Modestobacter italicus: one gene and its partner. The protein of the gene in region 2 binds, or shares a complex with, the protein of the main gene of each other region. Links are inferred from orthologs where the notes say so. Each region holds a gene or a part of one and is shown on either strand. Other genes may lie near its edges. The genes, in order: rpsT and rpsB.

Evidence for each region.
Region 1: rpsB (region 2) and rpsT share a complex: the UniProt entries of both Bacillus subtilis proteins name them as parts of the 30S ribosomal subunit. The link is inferred for Modestobacter italicus from one-to-one orthologs.

The regions. Positions count from the first base shown.
Region 1 is NC_017955.1:1,718,622-1,721,858, forward strand. Bases 148-3,074 are described here. They hold rpsT (30S ribosomal protein S20), read right to left. Parts: upstream 1,778-3,074; coding sequence 1,517-1,777; downstream 148-1,516. Other genes in these bases: holA (DNA polymerase III subunit delta), read left to right, coding at 148-822; MODMU_RS08340 (RBBP9/YdeN family alpha/beta hydrolase), read right to left, coding at 833-1,426; lepA (translation elongation factor 4), read left to right, coding at 1,972-3,074. Outside these bases: more of holA, read left to right, coding at 1-147; more of lepA, read left to right, coding at 3,075-3,237. UniProt on the Bacillus subtilis protein: Binds directly to 16S ribosomal RNA.
Region 2 is NC_017955.1:4,382,094-4,385,233, reverse strand. Bases 197-3,026 are described here. They hold rpsB (30S ribosomal protein S2), read left to right. Parts: upstream 197-1,048; coding sequence 1,049-2,005; downstream 2,006-3,026. Other genes in these bases: pyrH (UMP kinase), read left to right, coding at 3,026-3,026; tsf (translation elongation factor Ts), read left to right, coding at 2,098-2,913; MODMU_RS20775 (M23 family metallopeptidase), read right to left, coding at 236-727; MODMU_RS20780 (DUF4262 domain-containing protein), read right to left, coding at 197-202. In the rest of the region: more of MODMU_RS20780, read right to left, coding at 1-196; more of pyrH, read left to right, coding at 3,027-3,140.

The DNA of each region.
Region 1 (3,237 bases), 2.7 Mb from region 2 along the record:
CTGTTCGGCGGCCACCGGCTGGTCGTCGTCACCGGGGTGCACGAGGCCGCCGGCGCCCTGGCCGACCAGCTCATCAGCTACACCAAGGACCCCGACCCGGAGCTCACGCTGGTCGTCGTGCACAACGGCGGCAAGCGCAACGAGGCGCTGCTCAAGGCGTTCCGGGCGGCCGGGGCGGCGGTCGACGACTGCCCCAAGATCAGCTCGGCGGGGGAGCGGATCGCCTTCGTGCGCAACGAGGTCCGGCACGCCGGCGGCCGGATCACCCCGGATGCGGCCACCGCGCTGCTCGAGGCGGTCGGCAACGACCTGCGCAACCTCTCCGCGGCGGCGAGTCAGCTGGTCTCGGACTTCGGCGGGGTCGTCGACGCCGACGCGGTCGCCCGGTTCCACCGCGGGCAGGCCGAGGTCACCGGCTTCACCGTCGCCGAGCGGGTGCTGGTCGGGGACTCGGCCGGGTCGATCGAGATGCTGCGCTGGGCGCTGGACCGCGGGGTCGCGCACGTGCTCATCGCCGATGCGCTCGCCGACGGGGTGCGCACCGCGGCCCGGGTCGCCTCGCTCAACACCACCAACACCGGCGACCTCGCCCGCCAGCTCAAGCTGCCGCCGTGGAAGGTCAAGAAGGCGCAGAGCCAGGCGCGCGGCTGGACCATCGACGCCCTGCAGCAGGCGATCGGGGTGGCCGCCGAGCTCAACGCCGACGTCAAGGGCGCCGCCGCCAGCGCGGACTACGCGCTGGAACGGGCCGTCCGCCGGATCGTGGCGATCCGCGCCGCCGGCGCGGCCGGTCGCGGGGAACGGCTCCGCTCGGGTCGCTGACCGGGCCGGCTCAGCTCCGCGGCGTCAGCCGGGTCGCCGGGTCCCGGCACCAGGCCTCCACAGCGGGCCACCGCCCGTAGCCGGCGTCCAGGTCGAGGTGGGCGGCGCCGGGCAGCACGTCGGTGTCCAGCCCGAGCGCGGCGAAGGCGGCGGCCGCGCCGCCGGGGCAGTACGGGTCGTCGTCGGCCGCGGCCAGCCGGGTGCTGCCCGCCGCCCGGGCCAGCGCGTGCCGGTCCTGCGGCACGAGGGCGAACTCCGCGACCTCGGGGTACCCGGTCAGCACCTCCGCCGACGGCGGGGCGACCAGCAGCACCCGGTCGACGCGCTCCTCCGGGGTCAGGCTGCCGGCCACCGCGAGCCACAGCCAGCACCCGAGCGAGTGCGCGACCACGACCCGCTCACCGCCGCCGAGCTGGGCCAGCTCGGCCCGCAGCAGCTCGGTCCACGAGGCCAGCGACGGCTGGTCGGGTGCGGGGAACTGCGGGTAGAGCGCGGTCTCCCCATCGGCACGCAGCGCCTCGGTCAGCTGCCACTGCCAGTGCCCGACCGGGCGCCGGTTCTGCCAGCCGTGCAGCACCAGGAAGCGGCGGTCGGGAGTCGGCACGGGTCCTCCTGGAACACGCGGGGGCCGGGACAGCGACGAGCCCCCCTCCCGGGACGGGAGAGGGGCTCGTCGACGAGCGGGGGCTCGGCCTCAGAGGCCGGCGACCTTCTTGGCCAGCGCCGACTTGCGGTTCGCCGCCTGGTTCTTGTGGATGACGCCCTTGCTGGCGGCCTTGTCCAGCGCCTTGCTGGCGACCTGGAGCGCGGTCGTGGCCGCCTCCTTGTCCCCGGCGTCGGCGGCCGTGCGGAAACGCCGGACCGACGTCTTCAGGGCGGACTTGACCGCGACGTTGCGCTGGCGCGCGATCTCGTTGGTCTTGATCCGCTTGATCTGGGACTTGATGTTCGCCACGCGTGAGCCTCGAGTGTTCGGAGGAGGATGTCTGACAGTGCGTCCACGGCACAGCGAGGCGCCTGCGGACCGGTCTCACAAGATACCAGCACCGCGCCGACGGCCCAACCGCGCGCTGGGCGGACCCGGGCAGCGGCGCCGCGTCCCGGCCGATCGCTGGACGCGGGCCCGCGGCGTGGGACGATGGCGGCACTGTGACGACACCTGCATCCACCGATCCCGCCCGGATCCGGAACTTCTGCATCATCGCCCACATCGACCACGGCAAGTCGACGCTGGCCGACCGGATGCTCGAGGTGACCGGGATCGTCGAGGGCCGCCAGATGCGTGCCCAGTACCTCGACCGGATGGACATCGAGCGCGAGCGCGGCATCACCATCAAGGCGCAGAACGTGCGCCTGCCGTGGACGGTCGGCGACGACGAGTTCGTCCTGGACATGATCGACACCCCCGGCCACGTCGACTTCACCTACGAGGTGTCCCGGTCGCTGGCCGCCTGCGAGGGCGCGGTGCTGCTGGTCGACGCCGCGCAGGGCATCGAGGCGCAGACGCTGGCCAACCTCTACCTGGCGATCGAGAACGACCTCACGATCATCCCGGTGCTCAACAAGATCGACCTGCCGGCCGCGCAGCCGGAGAAGTACGCCGCGGAGATCGCCAACATCATCGGCTGCGACCCCGGCGACGTGCTGCGGGTCAGCGGCAAGACCGGCGAGGGCGTCGCCGACCTGCTCGACACCATCGTGGCCAAGATCCCGGCGCCGGTCGGCGACGCCGACGGCCCCGCCCGGGCGATGATCTTCGACTCGGTCTACGACATCTACCGCGGGGTCATCACCTACGTCCGCGTGGTCGACGGCCGGATCAGCGGCCGCGAGCGGATCAAGATGATGTCCACCGGCGCGGTCCACGAGCTGCTGGAGATCGGCGTCATCTCCCCGGAGCCCAAGCCGGTCGAGGGGCTCGGGGTCGGCGAGGTCGGCTACTTCATCACCGGCGTGAAGGACGTCCGCCAGTCCCGCGTCGGCGACACCGTCACCCTGCAGCACCGCGCGGCCACCGAGCCGATCGGCGGCTACAGCGACCCCAAGCCGATGGTCTACTCCGGCCTCTACCCGATCGACGGCAGCGAGTACCAGCTGCTGCGCGAGTCGCTGGACAAGCTGCTGCTCAACGACGCCGCGCTGGTCTACGAGCCGGAGACCTCCGCCGCGCTGGGGTTCGGCTTCCGCGTCGGCTTCCTCGGCCTGCTGCACCTGGAGATCGTCCGGGAGCGGCTGGAGCGGGAGAGCGGGCTCAGCCTCATCTCCACCGCGCCCAACGTCGTGTACCGGGTGGTGATGGAGGACCGGTCCGAGGTCGTCGTCACCAACCCCAGCGACTGGCCGGCCGGGAAGATCGACAAGGTCTTCGAGCCGATCGTCAACGCCACGATCATCGCCCCCAGCGACTACACCGGC
Region 2 (3,140 bases):
AGCGCGGATCGCCCGGACCGCTCCCGCCGCCGTGCAGCACCGCCCAGCCGAACCGGTCGACGACCCGCCGCAGGTCGTCGAGCACCTGCGCCTCGTCCTGCGGCCCGGGGACCTCCGGACCCGGTGGCCCCGGGTCCGGCGCGTCCGGGCTCGGGGACGCGGAGGGGTCCGGTTGCGGGGTCTGCTTCCGTCGCCAGCGCACGCCCGGACGGTAGTGGGCGGCGCCGCCGTCCGGTCAGGGCCACGGCAGCAGCCGCACCCGCGGCGGCCGCAGCAGCGACAGCGGGTCCAGGTAGACCTCGCCGCGGCGCAGCCCCCAGTGCAGGCAGGCCTCGGCCGGGCAGCCGGCGTGGCCGGGGACGAGCAGCCCCAGCGGTGTCCCGCGGGCGACCGCCTGACCGGCGGCGACGGTGGGCTGCACCGGCTCGTAGGTCGTCCGGAGCCCGCCCGGGTGCACGACGCTCACCACGGGCCGCCCGGCGACCAGCCCGGCGAACGCGACGACCCCGGCGCCGGCGGCGAGCACCGGCGTCCCGGCGGCGCCGGCCAGGTCGACCCCGCGGTGACCGTCCGCGTAGGGCGTGGGCGGCGGTTCGAACGCGCGGGTGACCGTGGGGCTGCCCGGCAGCGGCCGGCCCCACGGCCCCGCGGCTGCCGAGGTGCCCGGCGCCCCGGCGACGAGGCAGCCGACGACGGCGAGGAGGACCAGCAGACGGGCGCGCAGCACGCCCCGACCCTGCCCGCGGGGCCGGTGCCGCGGGGCGCGCGGGAGCCGGCGGTGGACCGGCCACCTGCCTGGGGACGACCGGGGCGGAGCACCCGCCGGGAGCGGGTATGCTCGGCGCTGCGGTCCGTCTCCGACGGATCGACTTCGCGTGTCCTCCTCCCGCTGCTGCAGCGGGCAGTCGCCACCTCGGTCCCCCCTCGCGGGGGGTTCGGTGGCGCAGCCGGGCACCAGGGCGGCGCCCCACCGGGGCCGTCGCGACAACCGAGCAGCGCGGACCCGGTCCCCGGCCGTCCGCGCACGAGCACAGAAGGGCGGCGCCACGTGGCAGTCGTCAGCATGAAGAACCTGCTCGACAGCGGGGTCCACTTCGGGCACCAGACCCGTCGGTGGAACCCGAAGATGAAGCGCTTCATCTTCACCGAGCGCAACGGCATCTACATCATCGACATCCAGCAGACGCTGGGTTACATCGACCAGGCCTACGAGTTCGTGAAGCAGACCGTCGCCCACGGCGGTTCGATCATGTTCATCGGGACCAAGCGCCAGGCGCAGGAGGTCATCGCCGAGCAGGCGACCCGCGTCGGCATGCCCTACGTGAACCAGCGCTGGCTGGGCGGCATGCTCACCAACTTCCAGACCGTCTTCAAGCGGCTGGAGCGCCTCAAGGAGCTCGAGGACCTCGAGCAGACCGGCGCGCTGGTCAGCCTCTCGAAGAAGGAGCAGCTGGTCCTCTCCCGCGAGAAGGCCAAGCTCGAGCGCTCCCTCGGCGGCATCCGCGACATGAAGAAGGTGCCCAGCGCCGTCTGGATCGTGGACACCAAGAAGGAGCACATCGCCGTCGGCGAGGCGCGCAAGCTGAACATCCCGGTCGTCGCGATCCTCGACACCAACTGCGACCCCGACGAGGTCGACTACAAGATCCCGGGCAACGACGACGCCATCCGCAGCACCGCGCTGCTGACCCGCGTCATCGCCGACGCGGTCGCCGAGGGCCTGATGGCCCGCTCGGCCGCGCAGGCCAACGCCGGTCGCACCGAGGACGGCGCCGAGACCCCGGCCGTCGGCGGCGGCGAGCCGCTGGCCGACTGGGAGCGCGAGCTGCTCACCGGTGGTGACGCGGCCCCGGCCGTCGACGCCGCTGCGCCGGCCACGGCCACCGAGCTGCCCGAGACCCCGGCCGAGCCGCCGACGGTCACCGCGACCGAGGTCGCCCCGGTCGAGGGCGTGCCCGCCACCGGTGACCAGGACACCGGCACCCAGGGCGCCCAGAACGGCTGAGCCGCACCGGCGCCGCTCCCCATCGCCCACCGGGCGGGGAGCGGCGCCGCCGCACGTCCGCACCCCCGCAACTCCAGACCAGAGGAAGTGACATGCCTGCCTTCACCGCAGCCGACGTGAAGCGTCTCCGTGACGCCACCGGCGCCGGCATGATGGACTCCAAGAAGGCCCTGACCGAGGCCGATGGCGACTACGACAAGGCCATCGAGTTCCTCCGCGTCAAGGGCGCCAAGGACGTGGGCAAGCGCCTCGAGCGCTCCACGACCAACGGCGTCGTCGTCAGCCGCGACGGCGCGCTGCTCGAGCTCGACTGCGAGACCGACTTCGTCGCCAAGAACGCCGACTTCGTGAAGCTCGCCGAGCGCCTGCTCGACGTCGTGCTGGCCGAGAAGCCCGCCGACGTCGACGCGCTGCTCGCCGCCCAGGTCGACGGCCAGACGGTCGCCGCGCTGGTCGAGAGCGAGTCGGCCCGCATCGGCGAGAAGCTGGTGCTGTCCCGCTTCGCCGTCTTCGAGGGCACCACGGCCGTCTACCTGCACAAGCGGGCGACGGACCTGCCCCCGGCCATCGGCGTCGCCGTGCAGTACTCCGGCGGGGACGCCGACGCTGCCCGCTCGCTGGCGATGCACGTCGCCGCGGCCCGTCCGCGCTACCTGACCCGCGAGGAGGTCCCCGCCGAGGCGGTGGAGACCGAGCGCCGGGTCGCCGAGCAGACCGCGAAGGAGGAGGGCAAGCCCGAGCAGGCGATCGGCCGGATCGTCGACGGTCGGGTCAACGCCTTCTACAAGGACTTCGTCCTGCTGGAGCAGCCCTCCATCACCGAGCCCAAGCGCACCGTGCAGCAGGTCATCGGTGACGCCGGCCTGACCGTGGAGCGGTTCGTCCGCTTCGAGGTCGGCCAGGCCTGAGCCAGCACCACTCCACCGGCCCCGTTCCCACTCGTGGGGGCGGGGCCGGTGGCCTGTCCGCCCGATGGGGCAGGATCGGACCACGACGACACCGAACCGAGGGACCCCCCACGTGAGCGACACGACCGCCAACAGCAACCCGGAGGGCCTGCTGTTCGCACCGGCCGCCTCCGCCCCGACCGACGGCAGCGGCTACCGCCGGGTGCTGCTCAAGCTCTCCGGTGAGG